3 regions of the Methylobacterium sp. ap11 genome follow, and region 1 is predicted to be linked to each of the others. Evidence: riboswitches for the same ligand, from Rfam matches in the RefSeq annotation. Region 1 holds a riboswitch; each other region holds the start of a gene.
The links. A riboswitch is a leader RNA that binds a small molecule or an ion and turns the genes downstream of it on or off. The one in region 1 is predicted to bind cobalamin.

Region 1 (7,067 bases):
ACGGCAGCCTGGGCCAGATCGACCGCGTCCCCGACGACCTGAAGGCGCTTTACGCGACGGCCTTTGAGATCGACGCGGCGTGGCTGGTCGAGGCGGCCGCACGCCGGCAGAAATGGATCGACCAGGCCCAGTCGCTGAACCTCTACCTGGCGTCACCCTCCGGCAAGACGCTCGACGCGCTCTACCGTCTCGCCTGGAGGCGAGGGCTCAAGACCACCTACTACTTGCGGACGCGGGCCGCGAGCGCCGTCGAGAAATCGACGCTGAAGGGCACCGACGGCAAGCTCAACGCCGTCGCGGTGACGCCGCTCGCGGCCGCGGGCGCGGAGCCGATCCTGTTGCCGGAGCGCGCCGCGCCGCTCGCCTGCTCGCTCGACGACCCGACCTGCGAGGCCTGCCAGTAGGCACGGGCCGCGCCTTCGTGGCCGGGCCGCAGCCCGGCCGCCCTCTCCCTCCTCTGCTCAAAGGCCATCCCGTGCTCGACTGGTCCGAACCGTCATCCATGCCCGCCCCGTTTCGTCCCGCCGCGGCTCCGCCCCCCGACACCACCGGCCTCGGTCTCGTCGAGGCCGGTGCCGCCCGCGTCACCGTCGATGAGAAGCGCATGATCAATGCGCGCGCCGACGTGAACCAACTCCTGCCGCTGAAGTACCGCTGGGCTTGGGACAAGTACCTCGCCGCCTGCAACAATCACTGGATGCCGACCGAGGTCGGCATGCAGGCGGACGTGGCCCTCTGGCATTCGCGCGACGGCCTCACCGAGGACGAGCGCCGGACGGTGAAGCGCAATCTCGGCTTCTTCGCCGCCTCCGAGAGCCTCGTCGCCAACAACATCGTGCTGGCGATCTACCGACACCTCTCGAATCCGGAATGCCGGCAGTACCTGCTGCGGCAATCCTTCGAGGAGGCCGTGCACACGCACACCTTCCAGTACATCGTCGAGAGCCTCGGTCTCGACGAGGGTGAACTGTTCAACATGTACCGCGAGGTGCCCTCGATCACCGCCAAGGCGGCCTGGGCGCTGCGCTACACCAAGAGCCTGGAGGATCCCGGCTTCCGCACCGGAACGCCGGAGGCCGACCAGGCCTTCCTGCGCGACCTCGTCGCCTTCTACGTGGTGTTCGAGGGGATGTGGTTCTACACGGGCTTTGCCCAGATCCTGTCGCTCGGCCGGCGCAACAAGATGGTCGGCATCGCCGAGCAGTACCAGTACATCCTGCGCGACGAGAGCCTGCACCTGAATTTCGGCATCGACGTCATCAACCAGATCAGGGCGGAGAACCCGCACCTGTGGACCCGGGCGTTCCAGGACGAGATCCGGGGCATGCTGCGCGAGGCCGCGGCCCTCGAGGCCGCCTATGGTCGGGATACGATGCCCCGCGGCTTCCTTGGGCTCAACGCGGTGCTGTGCGAGCAGTACATGCACTTCATCGCCAACCGGCGTTGCGCTCAGCTCGGCCTCGCGCCGGTCTTCGCCGAGACCGAGAACCCGTTCCCATGGATGTCGGAGGCGATGGACCTTAAGAAGGAGAAGAACTTCTTCGAGACCCGCGTGACCGAGTACCAAAACGGGGGGGCTTTGGCCTGGGATTGACGCAGGCCGCATGACAGGTGGCGACCGCCGACCTAAACTGGAAGCCGGACAAGCAGGAAGGGAACGATCCTCGTGGATCGCCCGCAGTCGCCGGGCGATCTTTCTACGCAGCCCCGCACCGTTTGACGTGGTGCGGGTGAGGGCTGGTCCCGGCCTACAGCCGCGTCTGCCGAGCATCTTCCCTGTCGAATGGCTCCCCGATACCGGCTCCTTCCTGTATCGGGGAGCCATCCCATGAAAGCGTGAGGTCAAGTGCGTCGCTTTCCGCCCGATAGGATCGTCTGCCTGACCGAGGAGACGGTCGAGACCCTGTACCTGCTCGGCGAGGATCATCGCATCGTCGGCGTGTCCGGCTACGCGGTCCGGCCACCGCGAGTCCGCCGGGAGAAGCCGCGCGTGTCGGCCTTCACCTCGGCCGACATCCCGAAGATCTTGGGCCTCGAACCCGACCTCGTCCTCACCTTCTCGGACCTGCAGGCGGGCATCGTCGCCGACCTGATCCGGTCCGGCGTGGCGGTACACGCGTTCAATCACCGCGACGTTGCGGGCATCCTGGCGATGATCCGCCTGCTCGGCTCGCTCGTTGGGGTCCCGGGGAAGGCGGAGGCACTGGCGCGGGGCTACGAGGACAGGCTCGCGGCGATCCGCGCCGCGACCGCCGGCCGGCCTCGGCCGCGGGTCTACTTCGAGGAATGGGACGAGCCGTTGATCTCCGGGATCGGCTGGGTCTCGGAACTCGTAGAGGTCGCGGGCGGCGACGACGTGTTCTCCGCGCTGCGCGCGGGCCAGGCCGCTCGCGACCGGATCGTCGCGTCGGATCAGGTGGTCGCGGCCCGGCCCGAGCTGATCCTGGCGTCGTGGTGCGGCAAGAAGGTGGTGCCGGAGCGGATCGCCTTGCGGCCCGGATGGGCCGAGATCCCGGCGGTGCGCTCCGGACACATCGTCGAGGTCAAGTCGCCCCTCATCCTGCAGCCGGGTCCCGCCGCGTTGACCGACGGCCTCGACGCGATCCGTAGCGCGATCGATGCGAGCCGGCTGGCCACCCGCGAGTGAAACTCTGCAAAGAGTTATTATTCTGTGTAATAGCGGCGAGCAGTCAGCGAGATTTCGAGAATTGGGAGCCGATGAGTCTCGCGAGACTGTACGCTGATGTCGCGAGGAACCATATTGAAACGCCGAACGAGCGATGATTGTCGTTCGTCGCGCGCGGGGGCGTCCCGACGCATCGGCTAACCCTTGCGCCGCCGACGAGTTCTACATCGAACGACCGGACACTGCATTCGATGGTGCGTGCTGACATGTGCGATGTCCCCGGGCTCACTCGATTCGCCATACCGGACTGTGGCCCGCGCACGGGATGGATCGACGACCCAGCCCGTGCGCGGGGCGGGCTCAAGCGGACAACGCGGCCCGGGTCTGCCGGGCGGCCTCGACCATGTTGACCAGCGCCGGGCGAACCTCGGCCCAGCCGCGCGTCTTCAGGCCGCAATCCGGGTTCACCCAAATCTGGTCATCCCCGAGCTTGGCTCGGGCACGCTGCAGCAGATCGGTCATCTCGGCGACGTCCGGGATCCGCGGCGAGTGGATGTCGTAGACGCCTGGTCCGATCTCGTTGGGGTAGCGGTAGCTGGTGAAGGCGTCGAGCAGCTCCATCTTCGAGCGAGAGGTCTCGATGGAGATCACGTCCGCATCCATGGCGCCGATCGCCGCGATGATGTCGTTGAACTCCGAGTAGCACATGTGAGTGTGGATCTGGGTCGCGTCGGCGACGCCCGAGGCCGTGAGCCGGAAGCATTCGACCGCCCAGTCCAGGTAGTGCTGCCAATCCGATCGCCGCAGCGGCAGCCCCTCGCGCAACGCCGCCTCGTCGATCTGGATCATGCGAGCCCCGGCCACCTCCAGGTCGGCGACCTCGTCGCGCACGGCGAGGGCGATTTGGCGGCACACCGCGGCGCGGGGCAGGTCGTCGCGCACGAAAGACCAGTTCAGAATGGTGACCGGACCGGTCAGCATGCCCTTCATCGGGCGCTCGGTGTGGGACTGGGCGTAGCGCCACCATTCGACCGTCATCGGTGCGGGCCGTGACACGTCGCCGAAGATGATCGGCGGCCGCACGCAACGCGAACCGTAGGACTGCACCCAGCCGGCCTTCGTGAAGGCGAAGCCGGCGAGCTGCTCCCCGAAGTACTGCACCATGTCGTTGCGTTCGAACTCGCCGTGAACCAGCACGTCGAGCCCGATCTCCTCCTGCCAGCGCACCGTCTGGGCGGTCGCTTCGCGCAGGAAGCCGTCATACTCGGCATCGCTCATCTGCCCCTTGCCGTGAGCGGACCGCGCCTTCCTGACCTCCGCCGTCTGCGGGAACGAGCCGATGGTGGTGGTCGGAAAGGCGGGCAGCCCGAAGTGCTCGCGCTGCAGATCCCGCCGCTGCACGAAGGCGCTCCGCCGGCGAGCCATGTCGCCCGTGACGGCGTCCGCACGCCGCTGCACCGCCGCGTCGTTCACCTTCGGTGACGCCCGCCGAGCGGCGATCACCCCCGCGGCGGCGGCGAGCTCATCGCGGACGGCGTCGCGCCCCTCTCCCAGTGCGCGACCGAGGATCGTCAGCTCGTCCATCTTCTGTGCTGCGAAGGCGAGCCAGCTCTTCAGATCGGGATCGAGGCCGGTTTCCAGCTCGACGTCGGACGGGACGTGCAGGAGCGAGCACGACGCAGCGACCTGGACGTGATCGGTGCCGCGCTTCGAGAGGACGGGCTCGATCCGGTCCAGGATGGCGGGCAGGTCCGAGCGCCAGACGTTGCGGCCGTCGATCACCCCGAGCGAGAGGACCAGTCCGCGCGGCGCCCGGGACAGGATCGGCTCCAACTGGTCGGGCGCCCGCACGAGATCGAGGTGCAACCCCGCCACGGGCAGCGACAGGGCGGTGGCGGCATTGTCACCCAGGCCGCCGAAATAGCTCGTGAGCATCACGTTGAGCTGCGGCACCACGCGGGCGAACATGCCGTAGGCGTCGCGCAGCGCCTGGAGAGCGGCATCGGGGAGGTCGAGCGACAGGCAGGGCTCGTCCATCTGCACCCAGCGGGCCCCGCTCGCGGCGAGCCGGCGCAGCACGTCGGTGTAGACGGGAAGCAGGCCGGGCAGCAGCGACAGCGGATCGAAGTCGTCGTTCTTCGCCTTGCCGAGGCGCAGGAAGCTGACCGGGCCGAGCAGGACCGGCCGCGTCGCGTAGCCCAGCGCCGCCGCCTCGCGCAACTCGTCGACCGCCTTGGTCGAGGCGTTGGTGAAATCCTGCCCGCGCCGGAACTCCGGCACCATGTAGTGGTAGTTCGTGTCGAACCACTTGGTCATCTCGAGCGCCGGGACACCCTGGCCGGATCCGGCATGCGCGTGGGTGCAGCCGTCATGGTGGGTGTGTCCTTGCGACCCTCTCGCCATGGCGAAGTAGGTCGCCAGCGGCACCGGGCCGCCGGACCAGTCGTAGGCGGACGGGACCGCGCCGAGCATCGCGCTCGTGTCGAGGACGTGATCGTAGAGGGAGAAGTCGTTCGACGGGATCTCGGTGATCCCGAGCCCCTTCTGGCGCGCCCAGTTCGCGGCGCGCAGGCCAGCGGCGGCCTCCCGCAAGGCCGCCTCGTCGATCTTGCCGGCCCAGAAACTCTCGAGTGCAGCCTTCAATTCGCGCCGCGGACCGATCCGCGGAGCGCCGAGGGTAGCGATGGAAACGATGGAAGAAGACATCGGCTCAACTCCAAACCATGTTGGAGGCAAAGGCCGAGCGGACGCATGCGGACGCGGCTGGACGGGTGCCCGGCCGCAAGCCTGCGCACCACCGGGACACCCCGCCCAGGGACGTTATGCGGTCGAGGCAGGTCTCCTGGCTCGCGGGTCGTCGCCTCTGCCCGTCTTCCCAGACCGTCCGGTCCAGTGACGTGGTGGGCAGCGGCTCGCCGCTTACAGTTGCGGGGGCAGCGCCGGCTTGGCCCGAAGGCGCACCGGCTTCCCTCTTAGCTCCCAGGCCGGAACCCGGAAGAACCTCGACCCACACTGGATGACGCGAACGCGGAGCTCTGTCAATCCGTGATATAAAGACATCTTTATGTCTTTATCATCGAAAGGCCGGTCGTCGGCACGGGTCCGGCCGACCACGGACGAGGAGTGCTCGGAGGCGGATGGCTCTCGCAGCGGCGTCGAGCACCGCGGGCGCGGCGTCAGCGCTGCGGCGGGTGCTCGGGTACGACCGTCCGCACGATGGAGGCATCGAGCGCCTCGTAATCGTGCAGGCCGATCGCCGCGTAGAGTTCCGCACGGGTCTGCATGGCATCGACCTTCGCGTGCGTGCCGCCGTCGCGCGCGATGGCCGCGTAGAGCCTCGCCTGCGCCTTGTTGGCGACGCGGAGCGACGAGACCGGCCAGATCACCATCCGGTAGCCCATCGCTTCGAACTCGGCCGCCGTGAAGAACGGCGTGCGGCCGAACTCCGTCATGTTGGCGAGCAGCGGCACGCCCGGCAGCCGCTCGGCGAAGGCCCGGAACATCTCGGCCGTGTTCAGCGCCTCGGGGAAGATCGCCTCCGCGCCGGCCTCAAGGTAGAGCTTGGCGCGGGCGACCGCACCGTCAAGTCCCTCGCTCGCGGCCGCGTCCGTCCGGGCGACGACGACGAGGTGGCGGCGGGCCCTGGCCGCCGCCGCGACCTTGGCCGCCATGTCTCGGGCGTCGGCGAGCTTCTTGTCGTTCAGGTGGCCACACTTCTTCGGCAGGATCTGGTCCTCGATGTGCAGCGCCCCCGCGCCGGCCTCCTCGAAGCAGCGGACCGTGTGCATGACGTTGAGGACCTCGCCGTAGCCCGTATCGGCGTCGACGAGCACCGGCAGCCCGCTCGCGCGGGCCACCTGCCGGACGAAGAAGGCGACCTCGTCGACCGTGATGATGCCGAGATCGGGCAGGCCCATCGAGGCGGTCATCGCAGCCCCGGACAGGTAGAGCGCCTCGAAGCCCGCGCGCTTCGCCTGGATCGCCGCCATGCCGTTGTGGGCGCCCGGGATCGGCAGGATCCCAGGGCTGGAGAGCAGCGCCCGGAAACGCGTTCCGGCAGGCTCGCTGGGGACGTCGGACCCGACGAGGTGAGGCATGCTGTCCTCCTTCACGCAGCGTGTGGCGTGGCGCGGTCCCGCGCCGCGAGCGGCACGAAGGCCCGCTTCTCCGGCCCGACATAGTTGGCCGACGGGCGGATGATCTTGTTGTCCTGGCGCTGCTCGATGACGTGGGCGCACCAGCCGGAGGTCCGCGCGATCACGAAGAGGGGCGTGAACATCGCGGTCGGCACCCCCATCGAATGGTAGGAGACCGCGCTGAACCAGTCGAGGTTGGCGAACATCCGCTTGGTCTCGCCCATGACGGCTTCGATCCGGTCGGCGATCCGGAACAGGCGCGTCGTCCGCGCCTCCTCCGAGAGCTGTCTCGCGACGTCCTTGAT
Region 2 (7,067 bases), on a different contig from region 1:
CCGGCGAGGCGGGCCCAGGCGGCGGCCCGGTCGGCGGTGGCGGCAATGCCGGCGAAATCCGGCACCGCCCGGCGCTCGCGGAACCCCTCGACCTCCGGCGCCTCCTCCTTGTGAGAGATCGGGAAACCGGAGAGGCGCCCGTCGAATTCCGGCAGGGCGACCTGCATGGCGAGGTCGGCGGCGTTGAGCCCCCGGGCGGAGGCCGCCCAGGCGTCCCGGCCGGAGCCGACCGTGAAGGCCTGGATCACCGGGCAAGCGGCGGCATCGAGGACGAAGCCGGCATCGTCCCGGGCCGAGAAGGCGGTGGCGGCGACGATCACGGCGGGCCGGTGCCGGGCCACCGCCTCGCGCACGACCGCCACCGCCTCCGGGTCCTTCAGGCTCGCGACGGCGACGATGGTGGGGCTGAGCCCCCGCTCCCACAGGGCGGCGGCCAGCGCCGTGGCCGGCGCCGTGTCGCCGCCGAGGATCGCCGAGCGATAGACCAGCACCAGGGCGCGGGGCAGGGGCGAGGCGGGGCCGAGCGCGTCGAGGGGGCCGCAGCCCGGGCACCAGGCGAATCCCCGCGGCAGGGCCCGGGGCGGCGTGGCGACGACCGGCCGGCCGAGCTCGGCGGCGATCCGGGTCAGGAGCCCGCGCAGGTTCTCGATCCCGCCGGCCCGGACGTAGCCGTCGAGGGCGTCGCGCAGCTCCGGCGCGACGGTCGAGAGGGCGGCCAGCCGCGGATCGGGCCGGTCGCAGCCCGGCAGCACGACGAAGGGAATGGCGTGGGCCCGGCAGGTCTCGGCCAGCCGCTCGAGGCCGTAGCGCCAGTAATCCATCCCGCCGAGGCAGCGCACCAGCACGAAGCGCGCCCGGGCGATCACCGCGTCGGCGTAGAGGTCGACGGAGAGCGGGTGGCGCAGCTGCGCCATCTTGGCGAGCCGCAGGCTCGGCCAGTCGCCGGACAACGACGCGTAGGCGCCGGCGAGCCCGGCGAGGTCGGAATCGGTGAAGGACAGGGCGACGATGTCGCCGGGCGCCTGGCCCAGATCGACCGCCGCCTCGCCCTCGTCGAGGGAGACCGTATCGACGCGGAGGAGATGCATCGGCCTCTAGATCCTCAGGGGCGTAGTGACCCACTCTTCGCGATCAACTCGGTTTCTTTCCAGGCGAAGAACTTTCTCACGCTCCAGGGCCGCGGCGCCGGCTCCGACATGGGATGGCCCTCCGGGGCTTGGGGTTTCGACAGTCGAGGTTAGGCTTCATCCCGACGCCATGGCGTCAGACATCCCGATCCGAAAGTAAAGCGCGGGCCTCGCCTCTCCCCGCGGGCGGCAGGGCTGTCCGGGGAAAATCTCTTTAAGAATCAAGCGCGGGATCCCCTCTCCCACACGGGAGAGGGGAGACGCGCCATTCTTTTTCCCGGACAGCCCTGCGCGGACGGGGAGAGGGGAAGATCCGGGCCTAGTCCCATCATGGACGGCCAGTCGCGGACCGCGAGACCCGGTACCGCAACTGGCGCGAAGATCCGTCAGCCCTTCAGCGCCGCCGTCACCGCCGCCTTGTCGAAGCCGGTGAGCCCGATCACCACCAGCGTGCCGTCGCGGTGCTCGGTCGGGCGCCAGGGGCGGTCGTAATGGTGGGCGACGCGGCGGCCGACGCCCTGGACGACGAGGCGCATCGGCTTGTCGGAGACGGCGCAGAAGCCCTTGATGCGCAGCACGCCCGCGACCTCGGCGGCCTTGGCGACCCGGGCGGCCAGATCCTCGGGCGAGCCGGCGGCCGCCACGGGGATCGCCACGCTCTCGAAGTCGTCGTGGTCGTGGTCCTCTTCCGTCTCGTGGTGCGAGGGGCGGGCGGCGAGGTCGTCCTCGGCCGCGGCGTTGAGGCCCAGCAGCACGCGGGGATCGAGAGCGCCGTGGGCGGTCTCGACGAGCTTGACGGCGCGCGGCAGGTGCGCCTCGACCTCGGCGCGGACCCGCGCCCGCTCGTCCTCGTTGAGGAGGTCGGACTTGTTCATCACCACGAGGTCGGCGCAGAGGAGCTGGTCCTCGAACACCTCCTCGAGCGGGTTCTCGTGGTCGACGCTGGCATCGGCCGCGCGCTGCGCCGCCAGGGCCTCCGGATCGTCCGCGAAGGCGCCGGAGGCCACCGCCGGGCCGTCCACCACCGCCACCACGCCGTCCACCGTGACCCGCGAGCGGATCGCCGGCCAGTTGAAGGCCTGGACGAGGGGCTTGGGCAGGGCGAGGCCGGAGGTCTCGATCAGGATGTGCTCGGGCGGCTCGGGCCGGTCGAGGAGCTTGTTGAGCGCCGGCACGAAGTCGTCCGCCACGGTGCAGCAGATGCAGCCGTTCGGCAGTTCCACCACCGCGTCGGCGTCGCAGCCCGGGATGCCGCATTCGGCGAGCAGGGACCCGTCGAAGCCGACATCGCCGAACTCGTTGACGATGATGGCGAGCCGCCGGCCGTCGTTGTGCTCGATCGCGTGGCGCACCAGCGTCGTCTTGCCGGCGCCGAGGAAGCCCGTGACGATGGTGCAGGGGATCTTGTTGAGGATGGTCATGCGTTCACCGGCGCGGGAGGGATGCGGGCGACGACACCCTTGCGGAACTCCTGCGGACGCTCGCGCCAGGGCACGATGCCGTCCGGCGTCCCGGCATAGAGGCCGATGCCGTCGAGGATGACCTCGGCGGAGGCCGCCGGGTCGAGGTCGCCGTAGACGTAGGTCCAGCGGCCGGGGCTCGCGACCGCGACCGTGCAGGACCGCTTGCAGACCGAGAGGCACTCCACCGGCTCGATCGTGACCGGCGCGCCCGGCCGGGCGGCCAGCGCGGCGGCCAGCGCCTCGTGCAGGCGGGCCCCGGCGCGGGGGCCGTCGGCCGGATCGGCCGCGCCGCGGCAGGTGGTGCAGACGTAGAGGGTGACGGGATCGCTCACGCCGCCACCCCGCTGCGGACGGGATCTCTCGTCCGTCCCACAACCGCGCCCCAGGCCCAGCCGAAGGCGAGGCCGAGCACCGCCCAGAAGGTGAAGCCGATGGCGAGCGACCGGGCAGCGAACTGCGCCGCGAAGACCGGCGGCATGGCCGAGATCTCTTCCGGCCCGTGCGGCGCCCCCCAGACATGCGGCGCAACGAGGAGGGCGAGGCCGATGCCGATCGCCGCCGGGCCGCGGCGGATCGCGATCAGGTAGAGGCCGATCGCCGTGGCGAGCGCGGTCGCCACCCACCAGAGCTGGCGCGATTCGAGGCCCGCCGCGGCGATGCCGGGCAGTTCCGGCGGCAGCCCGATCGCAGGCGCGAGGCCGGCGGCCAGGAAGCCGCCGATGCCGAACTTGAGCGCTTCACCGGGCGTCACGGTGCGGCCGGTCGCGACCAGCACGGCGCCGAGCAGCAGGGCGTAGCCGACGCCGCTCACCAGGGTGGCGAGCGCCGTGAAGGCGAGGCGCGGCAGGCCGGGGGCGGGCTGCCATTGCGGCTCGCCGCCATGGTCGTGGCCGGCATGGGCCAGCACGATCAGCGGGTTGGTGAAGGCCTTGCCGGCGTAGGCCGGCCCGGCGGTCTCGGCCGTCTCGTACTTCTCCGCCGCCAGGATCAGCGGCGAGGTGAGGGCGAATTGCAGCACGGACGCCACGCAGGCGGCCAGGAAGCCGGCGACCAAGGCCGCGGCGAGCAGTCGTTTCGTCATCGAGGGATCACCTGCACGACCAACGGGAAACGGGCCCGGGCCCCGTGAGGGCGCAGGCCGCGCAGCCGCGTTCGGTCAAGCCCTGGTCAGTGGCAGGGGAAGTTGGCGGAGTGGCGCCAGTCGTGCGCGGCGTTGTGCAGGGCGACCACGGGCGCGAAGCCCGAGACGAACAGCAGGCCGACGCCGAGGGTGGCGGCCAGGAGCACGGCGCTCAGGCGCTCGCCGACCAGGGCGGGGGAGAGGGTACGGGTGATCGCGACCATGACGAAGCTCCTGCCGCCCCACCGGCGGCGTCGAGAGGAAAGGATGACGGCAGGTCTCCTGGCTCGCGGGCTCTCAAAACCGACCCACCGCCTTCCCGGATCGCTCCAGTGGCCGATGGCGGGCCGTAATCGTCCGCTCACAGTTGCGGGGGCAGCCGCGGCAGGCCGAGACGATCCCGGTTTCCGCGTTCCCTTTTCACCTCGTGATCGAGGCACCGTCTCCTCGACCCTAGCCGCTCGCCTGCGGGCTTGCAATCGCCGCGCCGTGCCCCGACACCCCCCATTCGATGGATTTCCACCCGACCCCCGCGCCCGAGGAGAGTTCCGTGCCGGACGAGACCCGCGCCGCGCCGCGCCTGACCCTGGTGCTGGGCGGTGCCCGCTCGGGCAAGAGCGCCTATGCCGAGGGGCTGGTCTCGGCGCAGGCCGGCCCGTGGCTCTACGTCGCGACGGCGCAAGGGTGGGACGACGAGATGCGCGAGCGCATCGCCCTCCACCGCGCCCGCCGGCCGCCGCCCTGGGAGACCGTGGACGCGCCACGCGACCTCGCCGGGGCGATCCGCCGGGCGCCGCTGGGCCGGCCGGTGCTGGTCGACTGCCTGACGCTGTGGCTCACCAACGCGATGCTGGACGAGAAGGCCGACCTCGCCGCCGAGGTCGCGGACCTGCTCGCGGCCTGCGCCGAGGCGCCCGGACCCCTGGTGCTGGTCTCGAACGAGGTCGGCTTCGGCATCGTGCCCGAGAATGCGCTCGCCCGCCGGTTCCGCGACGAGGCCGGCCGCCTGCACCAGCGCTTGGCCGCGCTCGCCGACCGGGTGGTGCTGGTGGTGGCGGGCCTGCCGATGACGATCAAGGGAGAGACACGATGAGCGACGACGAGGCGGCGCGCCACCGCGCCAAGATGGAGAAGCGCAAGGCGGTCCAGGACGCCGAGGTGGCGGAGAAGACGATCGAGAAGGGGTTGCTCATCGTCCATACCGGCCCCGGCAAGGGCAAGTCGACCGCGGCCTTCGGGCTGATGCTGCGGGCGCTCGGCCGCGGCTGGCGGGTCGGGGTGGTGCAGTACATCAAGGGCGCCTGGGAGACCGGCGAGCGCTTCGCCCTCGACCGCTTCGCCGACCAGGTCGAGTGGCACACGATGGGGGAGGGCTTCACCTGGGAGACGCAGGACCGCGACCGCGACGTCGCGGCCGCCCGCGCCGCCTGGGCGAGGACCGAGGCGCTGATGGCCGATCCGGCGATCCGGCTCCTCGTCCTCGACGAGCTCAACATCGCGCTGCGCTACGACTACCTGCCGCTCGCCGAGGTGGTGGAGGCCCTGAGCCGGCGCCGGCCCGACCTGCACGTCGTGGTCACCGGCCGCAACGCCAAGCCGGAGCTGGTCGCCGCCGCCGACCTCGTGACCGAGATGACCCTCGTGAAGCACCATTTCACGGCCGGGGTGAAGGCGCAGGAGGGGATCGAGTTCTAACTGAAGGGCGCCGATTGACGGTGCCGGCCAGCTGCGGCTACAGGCTCGGCCATGACCAGCGCCCTCCCGACCGGACTCTATCCCGCGCCGCATCCCTAAGCGGCGGAGTGCTCGTCATCTCTCAACCGCTACGACGTGTCGGCGGTTGAGGCTTCTTTCGAAAGTTCCAGGCCCGCCGACCTCGCCCACCGCCGAGGTCTCTCCCGTGCCGTTTCCCCTCGACACCCCCGTTTCGGTCGGCCTGATCGGCTTCGGCGCGTTCGGCCGCCTCGTCGCCGCGCATCTGGCGCCGCACGCCGAGTTGCGCGTCCACGACCCGTTCGTGCCCGACGGCGCGATCGCGGAAGCCGGCGCCGCGCCCGCTACGCTCGCCGAGGCCGCCGCCTGCCCGGTGGTGATCCTGGCCACTCCCGTCTCGACCCTCGCCGCGGTGGTGGAGGGCGTCACCCCGCACCTGCGGCCGGGCGCCCTCGTCCTCGATGTCGGCTCGGTGAAGGTGCGCCCGGCCGAGATCATGCGGGCCGGGCTGCCGAAAGACGTCGACATCGTCGCCACCCACCCGCTCTTCGGGCCGCAGAGCGCGCGCGACGGCCTGCGCGGGCTCAAGATCGCGGTCTGCCCGGTGCGGGGCGACCGGGCGCGCCGGGTCGGCGCGTTCCTGCGCCGCGCCCTCGGCCTCACGGTGATCCTGACCACGCCGGAGGCGCATGACCGCGAGGCGGCGGCGGTGCAGGGCCTGACCCACCTCATCGCCAAGGTGCTGGTGGCGATGGAGCCGCTGCCGACCCGGATGACGACCCGCAGCTTCGACCTCGTGATGCAGGCGGTCGGGATGGTCCGGCACGACGCCCCGGAGGTCTACCACGCGATCGAGCGCGAGAACCCGTTCTCGGCCGAGGTGCGGCGGCGGTTCTTCGACCTCGCGGCGGGGATGAATGCGGAACTCGGCGAGGGAGCCTTGCGCCGCGAGGCGTGAGCCGCCGACGCGAGAAAGCGGGACGCTCGCGCGCCCCGCTCTCGTCTCGCTCGCTCGACGTTCAGTTGCTCGCGAGGTGCGGCATCGGGTCGACCGGGGTCGCGCCCTTGCGGATCTCGAAGTGCAGCTGCGGCGAGGTCACGTTGCCGGACGCGCCGGACTTCGCGATGGTCTGGCCGCGCTTCACCTTCTCGCCCGGCCGCACGTCGATCTCGCCGTTATGGGCGTAGGCCGAGACGTAGCCGTTGGAGTGGCGCACCAGGACGAGCTTGCCGTAGCCCTTCACGTCGCTGCCGGCATAGGCCACGGTGCCCTCCTCGGCGGCCTTGACCGGGGTGCCCTCCGGCACCGCGATGTTGATGCCCTCGTTGCCGCTCGAGCCGTAGCCGTTGATCACCCGGCCGCGGGCCGGCCAGCGGAAGGTCGATTGCGGCTCGGGCGCCGCCGGGGCGACCGCGGGGGCGGGCGCCGGCGCGGGCTCGGGCGCCTTCTCGGGCAGGGCCGCGACCTTCACGGGCTTGGCCGGCTCAGGCTTCGGCTCCGGCTTCACCTCGGCGACCTTCTTGGGCTCGGGCTTCTTCACCTCGGCCTTGGCCTCGACCGGCTTCGGCTCGGGCTTCCCGGCCTCGACCTTGGCCTCGACCGGCTTGGCCTCGACCTTCTTGGGCTCGGGCTTGTGCAGCTCG
Region 3 (7,067 bases), on a different contig from region 1:
ATGCCGGAGACCCACAGCACCACGTCCTGCCACAGGCCCGCCCGCGCGCGCAGCGGCGTCAGGTAGATCCAGTGCGTGACGGCACCCGGCCAGTTCCACACCCGCTCGGCCCGGGTGGTGTCGAGGGCGAGCTCGCCCGTCGCCGCCGACAGGTAGAGTTCGGTCCCGGCCGGATCGCCGAGGGCGACCACGCGGAACGGCCGCAGGGGGTCGTAGCGCGCCGTCACCGTCCACTGGTCGCGGGTCACGGTGCCGAGATCGGCGACGGCGCGCGCCGCCGGATGGATGGCGGCGAGCGCCGCCGCGTCCGCCGCCGTCAGTTCGGGCACCGGATCGCCGGTCACCGCCGACAGGGCCTGCCGACGCCCGTCGGTATCGGCGATCCAGTAGGCCGGCGCGCCGCCCCGCATCGCCAGCGTCAGCCGGGCCGGGTAATGCGCGAGGCCCGCCCGCTCCAGGGCCGCCCGAGGGGTGACCCGCACCGAGGCGAGGTCGAGCGGCGGCAGGGCGCCCAGCCGCTCGCCCTCGGTGAGGGCCGGGAAGCCGACGCACAGCATCACCAGGCCGGAGCCGAACCAGAGGAGGATCAGGAGCCCGGTGGCGATGCCGAGCCAGCGATGGCCGAGATGCAGCCACCGCTTCAGCCGCTTGACGGCCGCCTTCGCCACCCTGCCGCGCATCAGAACACGACGTGGTAGGCGAGCTCGACCGAGCGCGGCCGGCCGAGCAGCCAGGAATTGGTGTTGCCCGAGACCGCGTAGATCTGGTCGGTGAGGTTGTAGCCGCGCAGCGACAGGCGCGAGGTCGGGGTGACCTGCCAGTCGAGCGTCGCGTTCACCAGCGTGTAGGCCGGCCGCTTCACCGTGTTGGCGAAGTCGCTGAACACCGGCCCGACATCGTTGACGCCGAGCCGCGCCACCCAGCCCGGCGCGAAGGCGTAGCTGAGCCAGACGTTGGTGACCCGCTGGGGCACGTCGACCGGGACCTTGCCGGCGAACGACACCAGGCCCGCATCGGTGTTCTGCGAGAAGCTGTCGTAACGCGCCCTGAGCAGGGCGGTGTTGGCCTCGATGCGCCAGGCGTCCGAGAGCTGGTAGGCCAGCGCCACCTCGACGCCGCGGGAAGACTGGCTGCCGACCTGCGCCACCTCGGTCGGCCGGTCGGGGATCGGCGAGAGCAGGTTGTCCTTGGCGATGTGGTAGGCCGCCACCGTCCACTCGCCGCGCCCGCCGTCGAACAGGCCCTTGGCGCCGGCCTCGACCTGCTCGCCGGTGGCGAGCTGGAACTGCGCTTGCGGGACGCTGGTGGTGATGAGGCTGCCGAGCGGATCGGCGGCGGTGGCGTACTGGGCGTAGAGCGCGAAGTCCGGCACCGGGGTGTAGACGGCGCCGACCCGGAAGCTCGTCGAATCGAACGTCTTCTCGAAGCGGCTGCCGGCCAGCGGCCGGCTCACCGCCACCGTCGGGGCGTCGTAGCGCACCCCCGTCACCAGGGCGAGCTGGGGCGACAGCTCGAGCCGGTTCTCGGCGAAGACCGAGGCCTGGCGGGTCCGCGACACGATGTCGGTGCGGGTGCCCGCGACGTTGATGAAGGTGCCCGGGACCGGGTTGAACGGATCGACCGTGCTCTCGCCGCCGAACGGCGCGTTGCTGTCGCGCCGGAAGGCGATGTAGTTGACGTCGAAGCCGACGACCGTCGTGGTCTTGAAGCCGAACAGGCTGCTCCGGAGCGTCGCGTCGAGGCGGTTGCCGATCTGCTCCTCGTGGTGGAGGATCTCGATGTAGTCGCTGCGGCCGATCAGGCCGGTCGCCGGCTGGTAGGTGTATTGCTCGACGTCGCGCCAGTGCCGCTCGGTCGAGAGCCGGTAGGCGGTGTTGCGCACCGTGATGTCGGCGCTCGGGTTCCACTCGGTGCGCAGCTGCGTCCAGTTGTCGAACCAGGCGATCTGCGAATCCCGGATGTTGTAGTTGATGAAGCGCAGGCGGTCGGGCACCCGGTTGCCGACGAGCGGCGAGCCCCAGTAGCGGGTCGGCTCGTTGTAGCCGAGGTCGTGCGAGAGCGTGACGCTCAGGTCGGGCGTGACCTGCCAGGTCATCGCCGCCGAGAGGGCGAGGTTGCGGAAGTCGCCGTCGGGCTTGACCCAGCCGTCGGCCCGGTTGCCGCTGAGGTTGATCCGGTAGGCCAGGTCCTCGCCGACCGGCCCGCCGCTGTCGAGGGCGAGCCGCGCCACGCCGTCGGAACCGATCGCCGCCCGCGCCTCGCCGAGGGCGGTGAAGACCGGCTTCTTCGGCACCACGTTGATGATCCCGCCGATCGCGCCCTCGCCGTAGAGCACCGAGGCGGGCCCGCGCAGAACCTCGATCCGCTCCGCCGACCAGGTGTCGAACGGGAAGGTCACGGTGCCGACCCCGACATAGAGCCGCGTGCCGTCGTAGAGCTGCTGCACCGAGCTCGGCCCGACGAAGCCGCGGCTGGCGAAGGAGAGGTTGCCGTTGCCCGGGGCGGCGACGCTGGTGATGCCGACGGCGTTCTGGGTCACCGCCTCCTCGACGGTGTTCTGGCCCCGGGCCCGGATCGTCTCGCCGGAAATGACGTCGAGGCTCGCCGGGGTCTCGAGCGGGGTGAGGCCCAGCCGGCTGCCGGAGCGCGCGGGCGTCGCGAGGTTGAGGCCGGGAGCGGCGACCTCCCGGTTCCGCCCGCCCGCCACGTCGATGGCATCGAGGGGCAGGTCCTCGGCGCCCGCGGGCGCGGCGGCGAGGAGCGGGGCGGCGAGGACGGCGACGGGAGCGAGGCGGCGGGCGCGACGGGGAGACATGCGGGTTTCCGGAGGAGGCGTGCGCACCGTCCGTAATGGACTCATCCAAAAATGTAACGTTATAAAGTTACATTCTCGCCATCCGGTCCGTCGCCGTGACGGGACGGCGCGCAGAGGGCGCGCCGCATCAGCGGATCGGGGGAGGACGGCGGGGGACATGGCGGGACGGGACGCGGCTGTGGCACGTCACCGCGAACGACGGCGCAACGGGGACCTTTCGCCCCCGTCCCGACACCCATCAGGACACCCCGCCCGACGTGCTCGCGTGTGACCACGGCTGACGGCAGGTCTCCTGGCTCACGGGTCGTCGCCTGCCATCGTCTTCCCAGGAACCGTGTCGGGTCCCCAGTGACATGAGTGATGGAAGGCTCGCCGCTTACAGTTGCGGGGGCAGCCGCGGCTTCGGGCGAACCCTCACCGCGTTCCCTTTTGATCCCCGGAGGGAACCGTCGGCGTAAAGCTTAGCCATTCGGCAACGAAGGAGCAACCGTCGTCGACGCGCGAGCGACGCGGAAGGCGATAACGGACGGCGCGACGGACACCGCCGATGCAACCCCCGGCTTTCTCAACCACGCCGCGCGATCCCGCATCGACGCCGCCCCGCACCCCTGACATACAGAGGCCCGAACGGCTCGATCGGGCCGCGAACAAGATCTGACAAAAGCTCCCTGGGAGGATCCCCCGATGTCGTTCCGCTCTCGGGCCGCCGGTCTCGCCGGCCTCGCCCTGTCGCTCGCGCTCGGCACCTCCGCGCTGGCGCAGGATTCCAAGGCGCCGATCAAGGTCGGCGTGCTCAGCGACATGAGCGGGCCCTTCGCCGACCAGGCCGGCACCGGCTCGGTCACGGCCGCGCAGCTCGCGGTGGAGGATTTCGCCAAGGAGGCCGGCGAGCTGAAGGTCGAGGTCGTCTCGGCCGACCACCAGAACAAGCCCGATATCGGGCTCGCCACCGCCCGCCGCTGGCTCGACCAGGAGGGCGTCTCGACCATCGTCGACCTGCCGAACTCGGCGGTCGCGCTGGCGGTCGCGAACCTGATGCGCGAGCGCCACCGGGTGGCTTTGGCCTCGAGCGCGCTCACTTCCGACCTCACCGGCAAGGCCTGCGCGCCGACGACCGTGCAGTGGGTGTCCGACACCTGGGCGCAGGGTTCGGCCACCGCGCGCGCCGTCGCCGGCCGCGGCGGCAAGTCGTGGTACTTCGTCACCGTCGACTACGCGCTCGGCCACGCGCTGGAGCGCGACGCCACCGTGGCGCTGAAGGCCGTCGGCGGCACCGTGAAGGGATCGACCAAGCACCCGCTCAATGCCGGCGACTTCGCCTCGCCGCTGCTCTCGGCCCAGGGCTCGGGCGCGCAGGTGCTGGCGCTCGCCGATACCGGCGCCGACATGATCAACGCCGTGAAGCAGGCGGCGGAGTTCGGGTTGATGCCCCAGATGCGGCTCGCCGCCCTGTTCGTGCAGCTCTCCGATACCCATGCGCTGGGCCTCAAGGCGGCGCAGGGGCTCCAGCTCGCCAGCGCCTTCTACTGGGACCGCACCGACGGTACCCGCGCCTTCGCCAAGCGCTTCGCCGAGCGGATGAACGGCCGGATGCCGACCGAGAATCACGCCGGCGTCTATTCCTCGACCCTGGCCTACCTGCGGGCGGTGCGCGACGCCGGCACGATCGAGGGCGAGAAGGTCGTGGCGGCGATGCGCGAGAAGCCGATCAACGATCCGCTCTTCGGCACCGTGACCGTGCGCCAGGACGGCCGCGCCGTGCACGACGTGTTCCTGTACGAGGTGAAGAGCCCGGCCGAGAGCAAGGGCCCGTACGACTACTACAAGCTCCTCGACACCGTGCCGGGCGACCAGGCGTTCCGGCCGATGGCCGAGGGCGGCTGCCCGCTGGTGAAGTAGGCGGGACGCGCCCGACCGCCGCCTCGACTTCGGCGGGGCCCGACCCAGATCAGGGGCTCGCACCCCTGCAGGGGCGCGAGCCCCTGTCAGGCCCTGCCGAGAGTGTCCCATGTCCGACGCCGTCCTGACCCTGAACGACGGGAAGCGCATCCCCCAGCTCGGCTTCGGGGTGTGGCGGCTCGAGAACGAGGAGGCCCCGGCGATCGTCGGGGCGGCGCTCGAGGCCGGCTATCGCTCGATCGACACCGCGGCGGTCTACGGCAACGAGGCCGGGGTCGGCCGCGCCATCGCGGCCTCGGGCCTGGCGCGCGAGGAGGTCTTCGTCGCCACCAAGGTCTGGAACGACCGCCACGGCTACGACGAGACCCTGCGGGCCTGCGAGGACTCGCTCGCCCGCCTCGGCCTCGACCACGTCGACCTCTACCTCGTCCACTGGCCGGTGCCGCAGCGCGGCGCCTATCTCGACACCTGGCGCGCCCTGATGCGCCTGCGCGAGGACGGCCGTGCCCGCTCGATCGGCGTCTCGAACTTCACGATCGAGCACCTGACGCGCGTCATCGACGCCACCGGCTCGACGCCGGCGATCAACCAGGTCGAGCTGCATCCGCGCTTCCAGCAGGCCGCCCTGCGGGCCTTCCATGCCGAGGCCGGCATCGTCACCGAAGCCTGGGCGCCGCTCGGCCGCGGCGGGGTACTCGACGATCCGGCGATCCGGGCGATCGCCGAGAAGCACGGCCGCACCCCGGCCCAGGTCGTGCTGCGCTGGCAGCTCGACATCGGCAACGTCGCGATCCCGAAATCCGCGACGCCTGCCCGCATCCGCGAGAACCGCGATGTCGCGGGATTCACCCTCGACGCCGACGACCTCGCGCGGATCACGGCTCTCGACGACCCGGCGGGCCGGATGGGGCCGGACCCGGAGACCTTCGGGGCGTGAGGCCGGCTTGATCGGCGGCGCCGGGCCGGCCTAGGCTCGACCCCCGATCATCATCGAGAGACAGCCCTTTGAGCGGCCGTACGCCCCCCGAGACCCGCGCCGCGTACCGGCGCTTCGTGCCGATCACCACCCGCTGGGCCGACAACGACGTCTACGGCCACGTCAACAACGTGGTCTATTACGCGTTCTTCGATACGGCGGTGAACAGCGTGCTGATCGCCGACGGCGCTCTCGACATCGCGAAGAGCGCGGTGATCGGCCTCGTGGTCGAGACCGGTTGCCGCTACTTCCGCTCGATGGCGTTTCCCGACCGGGTGACGGCGGGAATCCGGGTCGCGCATCTCGGCACGTCGAGCGTGCGCTACGAGGTCGGGCTGTTCCGCGAGGACGAGGAGGCGGCCTCTGCCCAGGGGCACTTCGTCCACGTCTACGTCGACCGGGCGACGCAGCGCCCGGTGCCCCTGCCGGCGGAGCTGCGCCGGGTGCTGGAATCGCTCACCGCATGAGCGGCGAGACCGACCTCGCGCGGCTCCTCGCCGGGATGCGGCCGGAGCGGCGGCCGGGCAGCTACGTCTTCGTCACACTGCCGGACGGACGGGTGCCGGCGGGGCTCGACCCGGTGATGCGCTTTCGCGAGGCCGAGGGGACGACCCTGATCCTGACCGGGGACGAGGCCGCGCGGGCCGGGCTCGCCGGCGCCTTCCCGTGCGGCTGGATCACGCTCGCGGTGCATTCCTCCCTGTCGGCGGTCGGCTTCCTCGCCGCCGTGACGGAGCGCCTCGCGGAGGCCGGCATCGCCGTCAACGCGGTCTCGGCCTTCCACCACGACCACCTCTTCGTCCCGGTCGCGCGGGTGGACGAGACGATGGCGCTGCTGCGCGACCTCGCCGGGCCGTCCCGGCCCTGATGCGACCGGCGTGCTCCGGCGGTCCCCTCGGACTGCGAGCCGCCCCGGGCCTGTAGCCGCCCCGGGCCTCTGGCCCGCACGGGCCTGTGGCCCGCACGAAGGCAACATTCGTCCCTTACGGCTTGTTACCCCCTTCGGCGCCGCCCAAGCTCGCGGGCGTCGCAACCGGAGGACGTTCATCCATGCCGCCGCGCATCCCGCTCAGCTCAGGTGGCCCCGGCCCGCTCGGGCTCGTCGCCCTCGCCCTCGCGATCCTCGCCGCCGGCCTCCTCCTCGAAGGGCATCCGGTCGACGCCTCGGTCCTGCCGCGGGTCGGGGCGCCGGAGATCGTCGTTTCGCCGCTGCCGAGCCAGGAATCGATGCTCCAGGACCTGGCCGGCCGCGATTGACCGGACCCGCCGTGACCGACCTCCTCGCCGGTACCGCCGGCCCGCTCGGCTGGGTGGTGATCCTCGCCACCTTCCTCGTCGCCGGCTTCGTCAAGGGCGTGATCGGTCTCGGCCTGCCGA

Region 2: it holds a riboswitch for cobalamin, as region 1 does, so the genes downstream of both, BMX97_RS26250 (CbtB domain-containing protein) here and metE (5-methyltetrahydropteroyltriglutamate--homocysteine S-methyltransferase) in region 1, are expected to answer to the same signal.
Region 3: it holds a riboswitch for cobalamin, as region 1 does, so the genes downstream of both, BMX97_RS19075 (TonB-dependent receptor) here and metE (5-methyltetrahydropteroyltriglutamate--homocysteine S-methyltransferase) in region 1, are expected to answer to the same signal.

What each region holds. Positions count from the first base shown of each region.
Region 1 covers NZ_FOEB01000017.1:56,783-63,849, reverse strand. The annotation lists gene BMX97_RS21980 (ribonucleoside-diphosphate reductase subunit alpha) at 1-404, shown strand, start outside; gene BMX97_RS21975 (ribonucleotide-diphosphate reductase subunit beta) at 476-1,594, shown strand; gene BMX97_RS21970 (cobalamin-binding protein) at 1,847-2,647, shown strand; gene metE (5-methyltetrahydropteroyltriglutamate--homocysteine S-methyltransferase) at 2,987-5,332, opposite strand; cobalamin riboswitch at 5,441-5,646, opposite strand; gene prpB (methylisocitrate lyase) at 5,803-6,723, opposite strand; gene prpC (bifunctional 2-methylcitrate synthase/citrate synthase) at 6,735-7,067, opposite strand, start outside.
Region 2 covers NZ_FOEB01000025.1:27,698-34,764, reverse strand. The annotation lists gene cobN (cobaltochelatase subunit CobN) at 1-1,088, opposite strand, end outside; gene cobW (cobalamin biosynthesis protein CobW) at 1,514-2,548, opposite strand; gene BMX97_RS26260 (DUF1636 family protein) at 2,545-2,922, opposite strand; gene BMX97_RS26255 (CbtA family protein) at 2,919-3,671, opposite strand; gene BMX97_RS26250 (CbtB domain-containing protein) at 3,758-3,934, opposite strand; cobalamin riboswitch at 3,965-4,169, opposite strand; gene cobU (bifunctional adenosylcobinamide kinase/adenosylcobinamide-phosphate guanylyltransferase) at 4,291-4,803, shown strand; gene cobO (cob(I)yrinic acid a,c-diamide adenosyltransferase) at 4,800-5,405, shown strand; gene BMX97_RS26235 (prephenate dehydrogenase/arogenate dehydrogenase family protein) at 5,611-6,381, shown strand; gene BMX97_RS26230 (peptidoglycan DD-metalloendopeptidase family protein) at 6,443-7,067, opposite strand, start outside.
Region 3 covers NZ_FOEB01000013.1:39,348-46,414, forward strand. The annotation lists gene BMX97_RS19070 (PepSY domain-containing protein) at 1-668, opposite strand, end outside; gene BMX97_RS19075 (TonB-dependent receptor) at 680-2,815, opposite strand; cobalamin riboswitch at 3,080-3,281, opposite strand; gene BMX97_RS19080 (ABC transporter substrate-binding protein) at 3,500-4,714, shown strand; gene BMX97_RS19085 (aldo/keto reductase) at 4,824-5,651, shown strand; gene BMX97_RS19090 (acyl-CoA thioesterase) at 5,720-6,157, shown strand; gene BMX97_RS19095 (ACT domain-containing protein) at 6,154-6,558, shown strand; gene BMX97_RS19100 (hypothetical protein) at 6,741-6,947, shown strand; gene BMX97_RS19105 (sulfite exporter TauE/SafE family protein) at 6,959-7,067, shown strand, end outside.